3 regions of the Kitasatospora sp. NPDC034533 genome follow, and region 3 is predicted to be linked to each of the others. Evidence: predicted binding sites of a transcription regulator. Region 3 holds the regulator's gene; each other region holds the start of a gene.

Region 1 (5,785 bases), on a different contig from region 3:
GGCGGCGACCTCGATCAGACCCTGCTGGAGCAGCCGGTCGAGCGCCCCGTAGAGCGTGCCGGTGCGCATCCTGACCCGGCCGCCGGAGATCGCGGCGATCTCCTGGATGAGCGCGTAGCCGTGCCGCGGGGCGTCGGCCAGCGCGGTGAGCAGCAGCAGCGTCGGCTCCTGCATGGCGCGTTCTGTCATACGACTACATATATCGCCGAACGGCATATCCCGTCCACCGGGCAGGGCCGACAGAATGGGCCGCATGACCGCCGAGACGACCGCCGGAACCGACGACCTGCTCGCCGACTGGACGGCCCTGCTGCACCGCTGCGGGGCCGTCGTGGACCCCGAGCCGTACGGCCGGGAGCTGCTGCGCCGCTGGGCGGAGCCGCAGCGCCGCTACCACACCGTCGCGCACCTGCGCGCGGTGCTGGGCCACCTCGACGAACTGGCCGGGCACGCCGCCGACCCGGACGCCGTCCGCCTCGCGGCCTGGTTCCACGACGCCGTCTACCGCCCCGACCGCACCGAGAACGAGGAGCGCAGCGCCGCCCTGGCCGTCCGCGCGCTGACCGCCGCCGGGCTGCCCGCCGAGCGGGTCGCCGAGGTCGAGCGCCTCGTGCTGCTCACCGTCGGCCACGACCCGGCGCCGGGCGACCGCGACGGCGAGGTGCTCTGCGACGCGGACCTCGCCGTCCTCGGCGGCACCCCCGAGGCGTACGCGGCGTACGCGTCCGCCGTCCGCGAGGAGTACGGCTTCGTCCCCGAGCCGGACTTCCGGGCCGGCCGCGCCGCCGTGCTGCGCCACCTGCTCGCCCTGCCCGCGCTCTACCGCAGCCCCGCCGCCCGCGACCGCTTCACCGCGGCCGCCCGCGCCAACCTGACGGCCGAACTCGCCGCGCTCTGAAGCCGGCCCCCGCCGAAGGCGCGCGCGGCCGCACGCCCGTCAGCCCCACCGCGACCTCGGCTCCACTCCGGACTCAGCTCCACCGCGACCTCGGCTCCCCCCGGACTCAGCCCCACCGCGACCTCGGCTCCACCCGGACTCAGCTCCACCGCGACCGCAGCCGGTCCGCGGCGGACATCCCGCCCATCACGGAGACGACGCGCCCCGTGATGGCCCACCACGCGTCCTGATCGCCCCCCGCCGCCTCCACCACCACCCACCACAGCCCGAGCCCGCAGCACCCGCCCAGCACACCCCACACCCAGCGCTTCATGCCGCGCACCGTACACGGCGGCTAGGCGAGCTCCCCCACCGGTGCCACCACCGCGCCCCGCTTGCCGCACACCCAGTGCGGCTCCGGCCCCAACTCGGGCTCCACGCCGAGCGCGTGCGGGTCCCCGTCGGCCGCGCAGTCGACGCACAGCGGCCAGCGGCCGTAGGCCTCCAGCAGCGCGTCCTGGACGTCCTGGGCGATCAGCCCGAGGACGTACTCGGTGCCGTCCGGCCACTGCTCCAGCCACCAGCGGCGGTGCGTCACGGCCTGCTCCACCAGCGAGACCACGGCGGCGTCCGCCACGTCCCGCGCGGTGAGGTCGGCCAGGATCAGCGCCCGGGCGTTGTGCAGGGCCTTCTCGATGTCGTCAGCAGCCATCCGTCCATTCTCCGATGCAACGACGAAAACGCCGCGTGGGCGGCTCCCCGAAGGGAGCCGCCCACGCGGACGAGGAACCTACCGATCCGATCGGGACGATCAGGATCAGAAGTCCATGTCACCGCCCGGCATGCCGCCGCCGGCGGGCGCGGCGGCCTTCTCCGGCTTGTCGGCGATGACGGCCTCGGTGGTGAGGAACAGCGCCGCGATGGAGGCGGCGTTCTGCAGCGCGGAGCGGGTGACCTTGGCCGGGTCGATGATGCCCTCGGCGACCAGGTCGACGTACTCGTTGGTGGCGGCGTTCAGGCCGTGACCGGCGGGGAGGTTGCGCACCTTCTCCACCACGACGCCACCCTCCAGGCCGGCGTTGGTCGCGATCTGCTTGATCGGGGCCTCCAGCGCGACCTTGACGATGTTGGCACCGGTGGCCTCGTCGCCGTCCAGCTCCAGCTTGTCGAACGCGACACCGGCCTGCAGCAGGGCGACGCCACCACCGGCGACGATGCCCTCCTCGACGGCGGCCTTGGCGTTGCGGACGGCGTCCTCGATGCGGTGCTTGCGCTCCTTGAGCTCCACCTCGGTGGCCGCGCCGGCCTTGATGACGGCCACGCCGCCGGCCAGCTTGGCGAGGCGCTCCTGGAGCTTCTCGCGGTCGTAGTCCGAGTCGCTGTTCTCGATCTCGGCGCGGATCTGGTTCACGCGGCCCGCGACCTGCTCGCTGTCGCCGCCACCGTCGACGATGGTGGTCTCGTCCTTGGTGATGACCACCTTGCGGGCGGTGCCCAGCAGGTCGATGCCGGCGTTCTCCAGCTTCAGGCCGACCTCCTCGGAGATGACGGTGCCACCGGTGAGGATGGCGATGTCGCCGAGCATGGCCTTGCGGCGGTCGCCGAAGCCCGGGGCCTTGACGGCGACGGACTTGAAGGTGCCGCGGATCTTGTTCACGACCAGGGTCGACAGGGCCTCGCCCTCGACGTCCTCGGCGATGATGACGAGCGGCTTGCCGCTCTGCATGACCTTCTCCAGCAGCGGGAGCAGGTCCTTGACCGAGCCGATCTTGGAGTTGGCGATGAGGATGTACGGGTCCTCGAAGGTCGCCTCCATGCGCTCCAGGTCGGTGGCGAAGTAGGCGGAGATGTAGCCCTTGTCGAAGCGCATGCCCTCGGTGAGCTCCAGCTCCAGACCGAAGGTGTTGCTCTCCTCGACGGTGATGACGCCTTCCTTGCCGACCTTGTCCATGGCCTCGGCGATCAGCTCGCCGATCTGGGTGTCGGCGGCGGAGATGGAGGCGGTGGAGGCGATCTGCTCCTTGGTCTCCACGTCCTTGGCCTGGGCCAGCAGCTGGTCCGAGACGGCGGCGACGGCCTTCTCGATGCCGCGCTTCAGGGCCATCGGGTTGGCGCCGGCGGCGACGTTGCGCAGACCCTCGCGAACCAGGGCCTGGGCGAGCACGGTGGCGGTGGTGGTGCCGTCACCCGCGACGTCGTCCGTCTTCTTGGCGACCTCCTTGACGAGCTCCGCGCCGATCTTCTCGTACGGGTCCTCGAGCTCGATCTCCTTGGCGATGGAGACACCGTCGTTGGTGATCGTGGGGGCGCCCCACTTCTTCTCCAGCACGACGTTGCGACCCTTGGGGCCGAGCGTGACCTTCACCGCGTCGGCGAGCTGGTTCATGCCACGCTCAAGGCCGCGGCGAGCTTCCTCATCAAAGGCGATGATCTTGGCCATCAGAAGTGGTCCTCCGGGACACGGTCGACTGCTCGGACCAAGGGGTGCCCGCGACGGACGGCCCTGGTGCGCGGAGGTCCATTCCCCTGCCGCTCCCGGGGGCCTCACCGACCCGGTCCGCTGTCACTCTCACACTGTGAGTGCTAACGCAATGATTAGCACTCCGGGTGGTCGAGTGCAAGCCCTGCCGCCGATCCGCGAGCCGCCGCCGGGGCCGTCCGGGAACGCCGACGGGCCCGCACGACACGCGTCGTGCGGGCCCGTCGAGAAGCGAGTGGTCACCAGCCGTGGGGCCGCGCCGAGCTCCTGGAGTCGGAAGGGGTCAGACCGCGGCGCGGACCATGTCCGCCTGCGGGCCCTTCTGTCCCTGAGAGATCTCGAACTCGACCCGCTGGCCCTCCTCGAGGGTGCGGTAGCCGTCCATCTGGATCGCGCTGTAGTGGACGAAGACGTCCGCACCACCGTCGACCGCGATGAAGCCGTAGCCCTTCTCCGCGTTGAACCACTTGACGGTGCCCTGAGCCATTCCGAACTCCCCTAGTGCTGTGCTGGCCCTTCACGGGCCCGCAGGTCGCGGGCCCGGGTTGGTTTGAAGGCCGGCCCGGGGAACCCCCCCTGGGCGCAGCCGTGCACGCCGCAACCGACCGCTCAGGACGCCAGACGGCTTCCGGCGAGCGGGTGATTGCGTCGACCGCCGCTGAATGTATCCGGATCGACGCCCTCTGCAACAGGGCCAACCGCCGGTAATTCCGCCGGGGCGTCAGCGGACAGTACGGGCCGAATCGGAATGATCTCGGCATTCCACGCCGGACATAGCGGACGAATTACCCAAAATGCCTGACGGAATTCTGACAGCTGCCTGACATGTTTCACGGGCCGGTCTCACCGGCCGAACGCCCTGGGGCGGAGCACCGCGCGGGCCGAAAGGGAATCCCTGTTCCCAGCCGAGCGACACTCTACTCCGACTCGACCCGGAAATATTCCCGCCGAAATGCGAACGGCCGCCCGCGCGTACGGAGAGCCGAATTCCGTACGCGCGGGCGACCGCGGGTCACCGCGTGGGCTCAGCAGCCGCCGGCCACCGCCGGGATGATCGAGACGCCGGCGCCGTCCTTGATCTCGGTCGCCAGGCCCTCGGCGAAGCGCACGTCGTCGTCGTTCACGTAGACGTTCACGAAGCGGCGCAGCTTGCCGGTGTCGTCCAGGATGCGGGCGGAGATGCCGGGGTGGTTGCGCTCCAGGTCGGCGATGACCTCGGCCAGGGTGGCGCCCTCGGCGGTCACCTCGGCGGCGCCGCCGGTGTAGGTGCGCAGGATGGTGGGGATGCGGACGTTGGCGCTCATGACTCTCCTTGCGGGGGCCGGCCTCGCGGGGCCTGCCTTGCGGGGGTGGGTTCCGGGGCGGTTCAGGCGGACGCGAGGCCGGCGGCGCGGAAGGCGTCCAGCGTCGGGCGGATGACGGCGGTCATCCCGGCGTCGGAGACGGCGTCCAGGGTCTTCAGGCCGTCGCCGGTGTTGATCGCGACGGTCTCCTTGGCCGGGTCCAGCTGTCCGGTCTCGACGAGCTTCTTCAGCACGCCGACGGTCACCCCGCCCGCGGTCTCGGCGAAGATGCCCTCGGTCCGCGCCAGCAGCCGGATCGCGGCCACGACCTCGGCGTCCGTGACGTCCTCCACGGCGCCGCCGGTACGGCGGGCGATGTCCAGCACGTACGGGCCGTCGGCCGGGTTGCCGATCGCCAGCGACTTGGCGATGGTGTCCGGCTTGACCGGCTTGATCACGTCCCGGCCGGCCTTGAACGCGGCCGACACCGGGGAGCAGCCCTCGGCCTGGGCGCCGAAGATCCGGTACGGCCGGTCCTCGACCAGGCCGAGCTTGATCAGCTCCTGGAGACCCTTGTCGATCTTCGTCAGCTGCGAGCCCGAGGCGATCGGGATCACGATCTGCTCCGGCAGCCGCCAGCCGAGCTGCTCGCAGATCTCGTACGCCAGCGTCTTCGAGCCCTCGCCGTAGTACGGCCGCAGGTTCACGTTGACGAAGCCCCAGCCCTCGCCGGCCGCGTCGCCGATCAGCTCCGAGCAGAAGCGGTTCACGTCGTCGTAGTTGCCCTCGATGCCGACCAGCTCGCCGCCGTACACCCCGGCCATGACGACCTTGCCCTGCTCCAGGTCGTGCGGGATGAACACGCAGGAGCGGAACCCGGCCCGGGCCGCCGCCGCGCCCACCGCGCCGGCCAGGTTGCCGGTGGAGGAACAGGAGAGCGTGGTGTAGCCGAACGCCCGGGCCGCCTCGATCGCGCACGCGACCACCCGGTCCTTGAACGAGTGCGTCGGGTTGCCCGAGTCGTCCTTGATGTGCAGCTGGGCGGTGAAGCCGAGCTCCCGGCCCAGGTTGTCCGCCTTCACCAGCGGGGTCCAGCCCGGGTTCAGGTTGGGCTTGGAGGCCACGTCGGCCGGGACGGGCAGCAGC
Region 2 (5,785 bases), on a different contig from region 3:
CAAGCTAAAGATATGGCAAAATGTTAGACTGCGTAACGATCCGCAAGGGGAGTATTGACGACTTCTTAACGGGTCAGCCCACAGCTCCGCCAGACACCCCGCCCGCCCCTGCCTGCCCGAGGTGCCCCTGCGTGAACGTCTCCCATCTGAACCAGCTCCTGCTCGAGTCCTCCGTGATCCTGCTGTTCGCGGTGGGTGCCGTCCGCCTCTCCACCCGATCAGGGCTGCCCAGCCTGCTGATCTACCTGGGGATCGGCGTCGCACTGGGCCAGAACGGGATCGGCATCACCTTCAACAACGCCGAGCTCACCCAGGTGCTCGGCTACGCGGCGCTCGTGGTGATCCTGGCCGAGGGCGGCCTCAAGACCAGCTGGCGCGAGATCAAGCCGGTGATGCCGGCCGCGACCGTGCTCGCCACCGTCGGCGTCGGCGTCAGCGTGTTCGCCACCGCCGCCGGCGCCCACTGGCTGGTCGGCCTGGACTGGCGGACCTCGCTGCTGCTGGGCGCCATCGTCTCCTCGACCGACGCGGCCGCCGTCTTCTCGGTGCTGCGGATGGTCCCGCTGCCGCACCGGCTCACCGGCCTGCTGGAGGCCGAGTCCGGCTTCAACGACGCCCCCGTGGTCATCATGGTCGTCGCCTTCGCCACCACCGGGGAGCTGGACTCCTGGTACGTGCTGCTCGGCACGATCGTCGCCGAGCTGGCGATCGGCGCGGCGATAGGCCTCGCCGTCGGCAAGATAGGCGCCTACGGGCTCAAGCAGGTCGCGCTGCCCTCCTCGGGCCTCTACCCGATCGCCGTGATGGCCCTCACCGTGCTCGCGTACGCCGGCGGCGCGCTGCTGCACGGCTCCGGCTTCCTCGCCGTCTACATCAGCGCGGTGGTGCTCGGGAACTCCAAGCTGCCGCACGGCCCGGCCGTGCGGGGCTTCGCCGACGGACTGGCCTGGATCGGGCAGATCGGCATGTTCGTGCTGCTCGGCCTGCTCGTCACGCCCTCGTCCATGGGCGACGCGGTGGTGCCCGCGCTGGTGATCGGCGGGGTGCTGGTCTTCCTGGCCCGGCCGCTCTCGGTGATGCTCTCGCTGACCCCGTTCAAGGTGCCCGCGCGCGAGCAGGCACTGCTGAGCTGGGCCGGGCTGCGCGGGGCCGTGCCCATCGTGCTGGCCACCATCCCGGTGGTGTCGGGCGCCCACAAGGCCGAGGACGTCTTCAACATCGTCTTCATCCTGGTCGTCGTCTTCACCCTGCTCCAGGGGCCGACCCTGCCCTGGGTCGCCAAGCGGCTGCGGATCGGCGAGGGCGCGATGGGCCAGGACCTGGGCATCGAGTCCGCGCCGCTGGAGAAGCTGCACGGGCACCTGCTGTCGGTCGCGCTCTCCCCCACCTCGCGGATGTCCGGCGTGGAGATCAGCGAGTTGCGGCTGCCCAAGGGCGCGGCGGTCACCCTGGTGGTGCGCGAGGGGAACTCCTTCGTGCCGGACAGGACGACGATGCTGCGCGGCGGGGACGAACTGCTGGTGGTCACGACGGACGAGGTCGGCGAGGCGGCGGAGCGGCGGCTGCGGGCCGTCGACAAGGGCGGCAAGCTCGCCGGGTGGCTGAACGGGCGGTGAGCGGCGGGCCGCCGGCCCGTCCCGGCGAGCGGGTGGTCCCCCTCGCCGGGACGGGCTCCACCGCTGGCGTCTACGCGCGTAACCCGACGTTCGCCCACCCCTGTATGCTGGTTCGAACACGCCGTATGACCACCGAAGACCACCCCAGCATCTGCCTGACGCAGAGTTGGCGCGACCGCTCGGCGGCCGCGGTCCGGCCTCCGGCCACCACGCCGGACCGACCCGGTATCTACCCCGGTCGACGCGCGAGAGGACGACTCTCGGCGCCGTCGGGGCTCCCCCATGCCCTGCCGCGCTACCAGGCAGCAGGAAGGACCGACCGTGACGGCGCGCCGAACGGTCGACACCGCCGCGGACACCGCGGCCACCACCGCAGCTCCGGCCCCCGAGGCCCCCGCCCGCGTCGGGTACGGCGAGCTGCTGCGCACACCGGGAGCCTGGACCTTCCTGGCCCCCGCCCTCGTCGCGCGGCTGCCGTACGCGATGCTCAGCATGGGCATCCTGCTGCTCGTCACCCAGACCCACGGCTCGTACGGCACCGCCGGTACGGTCACCGCGGTCGCCGCCGTCGCCCAGGCCCTGATCGGGCCGCAGACCGGGCGGCTCGCCGACCGGTACGGTCAGGCCGCGGTGCTCGTCCCGACCGTCCTGGTGCACGCGGCCTCGGTCGGCCTGCTGATCGCGCTCGCGCTCGGCCACGCGCCGGTCTGGAGCCTGTGCCTGGCGGCCGTCCCGGCCGGTGCCAGCGTGCCGCAGGTCGGCGCGATGGTCCGGGCCCGCTGGGTGGCCAGGCTCTCCGCGGACGGCCCCTCCGAGGCCTCGGCGGCCCGGGTGGGCACCGCGTTCGCCTTCGAGTCCGTGACGGACGAGTTCACCTTCGTGATCGGCCCGATCCTGGCCTCCGGCATCGCCGCGCTGGCCAACCCGGCCACCGCCCTGGTCGCCGAGGCCTCGCTGACCCTCGTCGGCGGCCTGGCCTTCGCCGCCCAGCGACGCACCGCCCCGGCCCGGATCGTGCCGCGGCCCGGCGCCAAGCGAGCCTCGGCGCTCGCCTCCCCCGGTGTCCGGCTGCTGGCCGGGGCCTTCCTCGGGGTCGGCGCGGTCTTCGGCGGCACCCAGGTCTCGGTGAACGCCTTCGCCGACTCGGTCGGGCAGCACGCCGCCGGCGGCACGGTGTACGGGATCTTCGCCGGCGGCTCGATGCTGGCCGGCGTGCTGTACGGGATGGTCGCCTGGCGGCGGCCGGTGCAGCAGCGGATGCTGATCAGCTACTCGCTGCTGGTGCTCGGCTGCTCGACGCTGTGGGCGATGCCCAACCTGGTGGCGCTGAGCGCGGCCGGGCTGGTCTGCGGGCTGGCCATCGCACCGACCCTGATCAGCGGCTACACCCTGGTCGAGACGCTGGTCGCGGACGGGGCCAAGACGGAGGCCTTCACCTGGCTGACCGGCGCGATCGGGCTGGGGCTGGCGGCCGGTTCGATGGCCGCGGGCCGGCTGATCGACGGGCACGGGCCCTCGGCCGGGTTCCTGGTGCCGGTGGTCGGGGCCGGGCTGGGGCTGGTCGCGCTGGCCTCGCTGCGGCACCTGCTGGTGGCGCCGAAGGGCGGTTCGGCCTCCGGCTCCGACTCCGGCTCCGGCTCCGGCTCCGCGGCGCGAGGTGGCGCGGAGCGGCTGGTGGGCGCGGCCAACGGCTGAGCGGGGTCAGCGGCCGAGCAGGCTCAGCTGTCGAGCGCCGTCAGCGGTTGAGCGGGGTCAGCGGCCGAGCGCCGTCAACGGCTGAGCGGGGGGCGGTCCGGGGGCGGAAGGACCGGGGTCCGGGGGCCGGGAGGACGGCGGTCCGGCGGCCGGTAGGACGGCGGTCCGGCGGCCGGGCCCGGTCCATCTCACACCGGAGTCGCTGGACTGATCCCGCGGAATGCCGCATCATTGACCATCGTTAGCACTCATCAGGCGAGAGTGCCAGGAGGAAGACAAGTGCCCACGTACCAGTACCAGTGCACCGAGTGCGGCAGCGGCCTGGAGGCGGTGCAGAAGTTCACCGACGAGGCGCTGACCACGTGCCCCGACTGCCAGGGACGGCTCCGCAAGGTCTTCTCGGCCGTGGGCGTCGTGTTCAAGGGCTCCGGCTTCTACCGGACCGACAGCCGCTCGTCCTCCAGCAGCTCGGTGGGCGCCGGGTCGTCGGCCGCCTCCTCGACGCCCGCCTCCTCGTCCACCAGCACCTCGTCGTCGGGCTCCGGCTCCTCGGCCTCGTCGTCCAGCCCGGCTCCGGCCGCGAGCTGACCTCCGGCGCCGGGGCACCGCCCCGGACGCTCCGCAGACCACGGGCAGGCCCGTCGGCCCCGCTTCCACGCGGGGGTGGCGGGCCTTTCCGCGTGCCCGTGGCGGGGTCCGCGTCGAGCACCACCGACCCTCGTCAATTCGGACGAACCGAACTCACCCATGTGAGTGTACGAAGTTATCCACAGGGCCGGGTTTTCCACAGGCCTGGGGAAAGCGCTTTCCGAGTTCTCCGGGAACGCCCATCGTGTGGGTCATCCGGTCCGCGAGGGGCCGGGTCGCCGACACCCCGGAGGCATCCCGATGACGACCGCCAACTTCTCCCTCCCCCTGCCCGCGCCCACCGTGCCGCCCCGGCAGGAGCTGCCGAGCTTCCCGCCGATCCGGCGCGGCTGCGGCGGGTGGCACCGCTGGCGCAGTGCGGTGCGGCGGCGGGCCGGGGCGCCCGCGCTGGTGCTGCTCGCGGTGGCGGCCGCGCTGGCGCTGGGGCCGGCGCGGGCCGGACTGCCGCCGCCCTCGGGGGGCTCGCTGGGCCGGACGGGTTGTCAATCCGGCGCCACGGAAGATCACCCGTAACCCGGAAACGGCTTCGTCGTTCGAGGCGGCATGAAGGGCTTCAAGGAATTCCTGCTGCGTGGAAATGTCGTCGAACTCGCCGTGGCCGTGGTCATCGGCGCGGCTTTCACCAACATCGTCAACGCCTTCGTCAAGGGCGTGATCAATCCGATCGTCGGCGCGTTCGGGCCGAAGGACCTCGCCTCCTACAGCTCCTGCCTCAGAGGGCCCTGCGCGGTCGGACCGGCCGGTGAGGTCACGTCCGGAATCCTCATCCTGTGGGGGTCGGTGCTCAGCGCCGCGCTCCAGTTCCTGATCACCGCCGCCTTCGTCTACTACGTCCTGATCGTGCCCATGAACAAGCTGGCGGCGCACCGCAAGACCGTCGCCGAGGAGGCGGCGGAGGCCGAGGCCAAGGAGGTGCAACTGCTGACCGAGATCCGCGACGCGCTCGTCGCGCCGCTGCGCTGACCGACCGGCGCCGCCCCGCCCCCCGTTCCGCGTCCCTCAGTCCCCGTGGTGCGGCGGGCGCTGGCTCAGGTACCAGTCCAGCCCCCGTCCACCGCCCTCCGCCCCGCCGGGGCGGTCGCCCCAGCCGGAGTCGGTGTCGTCCCTGGACTGCTGGTCCAACGGGTCCCGGAAGACCAGCCGGGCCTTGGCGGCGGCCTTCCGCGGCTCCCGGGCCTCGCCCCGTCCCTCGTCCTGGTTCTCTTCCCGTCCCTGCTCGCTCACGCTGTCCACTCCGTCGTTCGTCCCTTACCTCCAGCCTAAGAGCCCCGCGGCACGCCTCGGGCCCCGGTGCGGAGCGTTCCGCGCCGGGGCCCGATGAGGGCTCGACCGCTGGGCCGGCGGTACGTCAGGCGGCTTCGAAGCCCGCGTGGTCGGCGATCTTCTTCAGCTCGGCCAGCGCGTGCTTCTCGATCTGGCGGATCCGCTCACGAGTGAGGCCGTGCTGCTTGCCCACCTCGGTGAGGGTGCGCTCGCGGCCGTCCTCCATCCCGTACCGGGAGCGGATGATCGAGGCCGTGCGGTCGTCCAATCGCCCGATCAGGCCGTCCAGCTCCTCCCGGCGGAGCATGACCATCACGGCGTCCTCGGGGGACGTGGCCCCGGTGTCCTCGACGAGGTCACCGAACTGGGTCTCGCCCTCGTCGTCCACCGACATGTTGAGGCTGACCGGGTCACGCGCCCAGTCCAGCACGTCCTTGATCCGGGCCTCGGTGGTGTCCAGCTCGGCCGCGATCTCGGCCGGCTCCGCCTCGCGGCCCAGCTCCTTGGACTTCTCCCGCTGGACCCGCCGGATCCGCCCCAGCTCCTCCACCAGGTGGACGGGC
Region 3 (5,785 bases):
GTGACGGTGAACCCCTCGGCGGTCTTCTCGAAGCGCACCACCGCCCCGCAGAAGCCGGTCACCGCCTCCTCGACCACCAGGTCCCGCTCGGCGGGCACCTCGGGTGCGGGCTGCTGCTTCTTCCACGGCGGGGTCAGGTCCGGTCCGTACTGGTGGCTGCGCATACGGGTGATCATAGGGACCGGACGCTGGCATGATCACCGCATGCACGTCTTCCGCTCCCGCGCCGTCCGGGCCGGGACCTTCGTCCTCCTCGCGCTCTCCGGGGCGGCCTTCGGCCTGGTGAAGGACAGCCGGCCGCAGTACGCCGCCGCCGCGGTGGTCGTCCTCGGGGCCGCCTTCGTCCTCTTCGGCGTGACGGAGTGGGTGAACGCCAGGGGCGCGGAGCCCGCCGCACCGGCCGCGGCCGCCGACGGCGACGGCGTCGGCGGCGGCGACAAGGGCGAGGACGGGGACGGCGACGGCGACGGGCACCTGGAGCGGTGCGAGGTCTGCGGCCGGACGGAGCCCAGGACGGCGGACGCGGACGGGAGCCCGGAGCTGCCCGAGGGCTGGCTGTCCCTGGAGATCGACCGCCGCTCCGCCGAACTGCTCCACCGGACGTACTGCTCCGAGGAGCACCTGCGCCAGGGCCTCGCGGAGCCGCTGCCCGCCCCGGTGCCCTACCGGGGCGGCTGCGACGACCCCTGGGAGAGGGGCCCGCGAACCGCCTGGGACCGGTTCGTCGACGGGGCCCTGCTGGCCGGGCTGCTGCTCGTGTGCGGGTTCCTGCTGCTCGGGTCCGTCCTGGCGGTCCGGTTCCTGTTCGGACTGGTCGTCAGCGCGCTGTCGTAGCGGACCGCCGGGGCGGGCCGGCGCCGCCTCACAGGCCCGGCGCGCCCCAGACCGGGAACCAGCGGCTCAGGTCCTTCTCCAGCCGCAGGTCGTTCCCCAGCATCGCGTTGACCTGGAGCTCCAGCGGACTGTTGCGCCGCTCCCCGCCGCCCGGCATCGGGGCGAAGGGGTAGAACGTGCCCCGCTTGTAGAGGTACACCAGCGCCAGCGACTGCCCCTGGGCGTCGCGGAAGCCCACCAGCGAGCAGAGCAGCTGCGGCCCGAAGCCGTTCGCCTCCAGCTCGCTGTTGACCGCGTGCAGGTCGTTCACCAGCTCCGGCAGCTCCTCGGGCGAGTGCCGCGCGAGCAGCCAGGAGTAGCCGTAGCCGTCCTTGGAGGCCTCCACCGGGACGCCGCCGCGCTCGGTGTCGGCGTCCAGCAGCGCCCGGACCTGCTGCTCGACCTGGACGAAGGCCGCGCCCTCGACGGCCGCGAAGCAGACCGAGCCGAGCCCGGTGGGGGTGAACCCGGCCCCGGCCTCCAGGGTGAGCGCGGCGGACGGCACGCCGAACAGCTGGTCCAGGTCGGGCTTGACGGGCTTGCTGCGGCCGAACAGGGCGTCCAGGAATCCCACGGCGGTCCTTTCGGTGAGGTGCTCAGCGGCCGAGCTGCTCGGAGATCCGGGCCAGCTGCTCCAGCCGCTTCTCCAGCGTCGGATGGGTGGAGAACAGCTGCGAGGCGGTCTCCCGGGCGCTCAGCGCGGGGGCGAAGTAGAAGGCGTTGTACGGCTGCGCCTGGCGCAGGTCCTTGCTGGGGATGGCCGCGATCTGCCCGGTCACCTTGGTGAGCGCCGAGGCCAGCGAGCTGGGCCGCCCGGTGAGCTGGGCGGCGGCCCGGTCCGCGGCCAGCTCGCGGTAGCGGGACAGCAGCCGGGTGAGCAGGAAGCTGATCGCGTACACGAGCATCGACACCAGCGGGACGATCAGCGCCAGGACGGCCGCGTTCTGGTCGTTGTTGTTGCGCCCGCCGCCCATGAACCCGCCGTACACGGCGATCCGGGTCATCGCCCCGGCGAGGACGCCGAGGAAGCCGGCGATCGTCATCACCGCGACGTCCCGGTGGGCGACGTGCGACAGCTCGTGGGCGAGGACGCCCTCCAGTTCCTCCGGCTCCAGCCGGCGCAGCAGCCCGGTGGTCACGCAGACCACCGCGTTCTGCGGGTTGCGGCCGGTGGCGAAGGCGTTCGGCATGTCGTTGTCGGCGACCGCCACCCGCGGTTTGGGCATGTCGGCCAGCGCGCAGAGCCGGTCGACGGTTCCGTGCAGCTGGGGGAACTGCTCCGGGGACACCTGGTGGGCGCCCATCGCCCGCTCGGTGATCTTGTCGCTGAACCAGAACTGGGCCACGAACAGCCCGCCCGAGATCAGCACGATCAGCGGCCAGGCGCCGCGCAGCAGCACGATCAGCAGGCCGGTGAAACCCACGTACAGCAGCCCGATCACGAACATCGTCACGACCATGCGGCCGGTCAGGCCGCGGTCGGGCGCGAATCGGGAGTGCTGGCCCGAGCTCGACATCGCTTGCTCCTCCGTTCGCCGTCGCTTTCGATGCTGCCACCCGGACGGCCTCCCGGCACCACCCCCGCGCCAGGAGGATCGACCCGCCGGGCCGCGGCGGACGGGTACGGAACTGCGGGGAGGATCACCCCGGTCGGGCCGTTCCTGCCGTAGGACCCGGGCCTTACACTGGCAGGTACGGTTCTGGCACTCGCGTGTTCAGAGTGCCAAGGCCGGGGCCGCCGGGAGCGGTCCGCAGCAAGGGACACAGACGGACAACGTGCGAAGACGGAGGTGCGTGCCCCATGGCCGGTGAGGTCCGCCAGCTGGACGAACGCAAGCTCGCCGTGCTCCGTGCGATCGTGCAGGACTACGTGGGCACCGAGGAGCCGGTCGGTTCCAAGGCCCTGGTGGAGCGGCACAACCTCGGAGTCTCCCCGGCGACCGTCCGCAACGACATGGCGGCGCTGGAGGAGGAGGGCTACATCCACCAGCCGCACACCAGCGCGGGCCGCATCCCGACCGACAAGGGGTACCGCCTCTTCGTCGACAAGCTCGCCGAGATCAAGCCGATGAGCGCCCCCGAGCGCCGGGCCATCCGGCACTTCCTGGACGGCGCGGTCGACCTGGACGACGTGGTGGCCCGCACGGTGCGGCTGCTCGCCCAGCTGACCCGGCAGGTCGCGGTGGTGCAGTACCCCTCGCTGTCGCGCTCCACCGTCCGGCACATCGAGCTGGTGGCGCTGGCCCCGGCCAAGGTGATGCTGGTGCTGATCACCAACACCGGCCGGGTCGAGCAGCGGATGGTCGACTGCCCGGGCACCGTCGGCGAGACGCTCCTGTCGGACCTGCGGGCCCGGATCAACACGAGGGCCGCCGGCCGGCGCCTCCCGGAGGTCCCGGGGCTGCTGGAGGAACTGCCGGCGCTGTTCGAACAGGCCGACCGGCCGACCGTCACCACGGTCCTGGCGACCCTGTTCGAGACGCTCGCCGAACAGAACGAGGAGCGGATCATGCTGGCCGGCACGGCCAACCTGACCCGCTTCGGACACGACTTCCCGCTCACCATCCAGCCGGTGCTGGAGGCCCTGGAGGAGCAGGTCATCCTGCTCCGCCTCCTGGGTGAGACCGGGGACGCCGCGATGACGGTCCGGATCGGCCGGGAGAACGCCTACGAGGGGCTGAATTCCACCTCGGTCGTTTCCGTCGGCTACGGTTCGGGCGACGAGAGCGTGGCCAAGCTGGGTGTGATCGGTCCGACCCGGATGGACTACCCGGGCACAATGGGGGCGGTGCGGGCGGTGGCGCGGTACGTGGGCCAGATCCTGGCCGAGTCCTAGCAAACGGCCGCCGTCGGACCTGACGGCGGCTACCAGTCGCAGCACTACTACAGGCGGAACAAGCGGAGCATTTGGTGGCCACGGACTACTACGCGGTACTCGGCGTCCGACGGGATGCGGGGCAGGACGAGATCAAGAAGGCGTTCCGGCGCCTGGCACGCGAACTGCACCCGGACGTCAACCCGGACCCGAAGACGCAGGAGCGGTTCAAGGAGATCAACGCCGCCTACGAGGTGCTCTCCGACCCGCAGAAGCGCCAGGTCTACGACCTCGGCGGGGACCCGCTGTCCCCGGGCGGCGGCGGTGGCGCGGGCGGCTTCGGCGCCGGCGCGGCGGGCTTCGGCTTCTCCGACATCATGGACGCCTTCTTCGGCGCCGCGGCCGGCCAGCGCGGCCCGCGCTCGCGCACCCGCCGCGGGCAGGACGCCATGATCCGGCTGGAGATCACCCTGGAGGAGGCCGCCTTCGGCACCACCAAGGAGCTCCAGGTCGACACCGCCGTCACCTGCACCACGTGTAGCGGCGAGGGCGCGGCCCCCGGCACCTCCGCGCAGACCTGCGACATGTGCCGCGGCAAGGGCGAGGTCTCCCAGGTCACCCGGTCCTTCCTGGGCCAGGTCATGACCTCCCGCCCCTGCCCGCAGTGCCAGGGCTTCGGCACCGTGGTGCCCACCCCGTGCCCGGAGTGCGCCGGCGACGGCCGGGTGCGCGCCCGCCGCACCCTCACCGTCAAGATCCCGGCCGGTGTCGACAACGGCACCCGGATCCAGCTGGCCGGCGAGGGCGAGGTCGGCCCCGGCGGCGGCCCGGCCGGCGACCTGTACGTCGAGATCGCCGAGACCACCCACACCATCTTCCAGCGGCGCGGGGACGACCTGCACTGCACCGTCACCATCCCGATGACGGCGGCCGCGCTCGGCACCCAGGTGCCGCTCCAGACCCTGGACGGCCTGGAGGAGGTCGACATCCGGCCCGGCACCCAGTCCGGCCAGTCGATCCCGCTGCACGGCCGGGGCATCACCCACCTGCGCGGCGGCGGACGGGGCGACCTGATAGTGCACGTCGAGGTGAAGACGCCCAGCAAGCTCGACGCCGAGCAGGAGGAGCTGCTGCGCCGCCTCGCGGTGCTGCGCGGCGAGGAGCGGCCGTCCGGCCAGTTCGCGCCGGGCCAGCAGGGCCTGTTCTCGCGTCTGAAGGACGCCTTCAACGGCCGGTAGCCGTCCGTGAGGAGGTGCCGGCGGCCCGGCCGCCGGCACCTCCCGCGCGTTCTCGTCCCACTCCCGGAGGTACCCGTCATGACCGCGCCCGTCTTCGTCGTCGAGACCGAGCGGATCGCCACCGCCGCGCCCGGGGCCGTGGTGCGCCTGGACGGCCCCGAGGGGCGGCACGCGGCCGCGGTGAAGCGGCTGGAGCCGGGCGAGGCGGTGACCCTCGCCGACGGGCTGGGCCTCGGGGTGGACGGCACGGTCGCCGAGGTGCTCGGCAAGGACGCGATCGACGTGACGGTCACCGCCGTGCGCCGCGAGCCGCAGCCCGCGCCGCGGATCGTCGTCGTCCAGGCGCTGCCCAAGGGCGACCGCGGCGAGCTGGCCGTGGAGACCATGACCGAGGTCGGCGTGGACGTGGTCGTGCCGTGGGCCGCCTCGCGCTGCATCACCCAGTGGAAGGGCGAGCGCGGCGCCAAGGCGCTCGCCAAGTGGCGGGCCACCGCCCGGGAGGCGGGCAAGCAGTCGCGCCGGGTGCGCTTCCCCGAGGTGCGCGAACCGGTGACCACCCGGCAGCTGGCGCCCCTCCTGGAGCGGGCCGCGTTCGCCGCCGTGCTGCACGAGGAGGGCGCCGAGCCGCTGGCGCACGCCGCGCTGCCCGCGTCCGGGGACATCGTCCTGGTGGTCGGCCCGGAGGGCGGGGTCTCCCCGGAGGAGCTGGCCGCCTTCGCCGGGGCGGGGGCGAAGCCGTACCGGCTGGGCCCCTCGGTGCTGCGCACCTCGACCGCCGGGGTGGCCGCCGGCGCGCTGCTGCTGGGGCGCACCGGCCGCTGGTCGTGACGGCTCGGCGGCCCCGCCCGCACCAGTCGTC

The links. The regulator HrcA, encoded in region 3, represses chaperone genes, less so after heat shock. The targets are predictions, from matches to a motif close to TTNGCACTCNGNNNNNCNGAGTGCNAA.
Region 1: the regulator HrcA is predicted to act here: its motif matches at 3,473-3,499, upstream of groL (chaperonin GroEL).
Region 2: the regulator HrcA is predicted to act here: its motif matches at 3,553-3,579, upstream of ACZ55U_RS30085 (FmdB family zinc ribbon protein).

Annotation. Positions count from the first base shown of each region.
Region 1 is NZ_JBVITE010000005.1:73,658-79,442, reverse strand. It holds gene ACZ55U_RS05665 (PadR family transcriptional regulator) at 1-189, opposite strand, end outside; gene ACZ55U_RS05660 (HD domain-containing protein) at 254-898, shown strand; gene ACZ55U_RS05655 (hypothetical protein) at 1,038-1,211, opposite strand; gene ACZ55U_RS05650 (hypothetical protein) at 1,233-1,589, opposite strand; gene groL (chaperonin GroEL) at 1,695-3,317, opposite strand; gene ACZ55U_RS05640 (cold-shock protein) at 3,640-3,843, opposite strand; gene ACZ55U_RS05635 (ubiquitin-like small modifier protein 1) at 4,382-4,660, opposite strand; gene thrC (threonine synthase) at 4,723-5,785, opposite strand, start outside.
Region 2 is NZ_JBVITE010000056.1:30,457-36,241, forward strand. It holds gene ACZ55U_RS30075 (potassium/proton antiporter) at 132-1,616, shown strand; gene ACZ55U_RS30080 (MFS transporter) at 2,034-3,311, shown strand; gene ACZ55U_RS30085 (FmdB family zinc ribbon protein) at 3,591-3,899, shown strand; gene ACZ55U_RS30090 (hypothetical protein) at 4,200-4,472, shown strand; gene mscL (large conductance mechanosensitive channel protein MscL) at 4,503-4,922, shown strand; gene ACZ55U_RS30100 (hypothetical protein) at 4,959-5,183, opposite strand; gene ACZ55U_RS30105 (sigma-70 family RNA polymerase sigma factor) at 5,308-5,785, opposite strand, start outside.
Region 3 is NZ_JBVITE010000023.1:46,322-52,106, forward strand. It holds gene ACZ55U_RS18340 (DUF3097 domain-containing protein) at 1-164, opposite strand, end outside; gene ACZ55U_RS18345 (hypothetical protein) at 205-834, shown strand; gene pspAB (PspA-associated protein PspAB) at 863-1,447, opposite strand; gene htpX (zinc metalloprotease HtpX) at 1,470-2,390, opposite strand; gene hrcA (heat-inducible transcriptional repressor HrcA) at 2,675-3,709, shown strand; gene dnaJ (molecular chaperone DnaJ) at 3,784-4,926, shown strand; gene ACZ55U_RS18370 (16S rRNA (uracil(1498)-N(3))-methyltransferase) at 5,005-5,754, shown strand.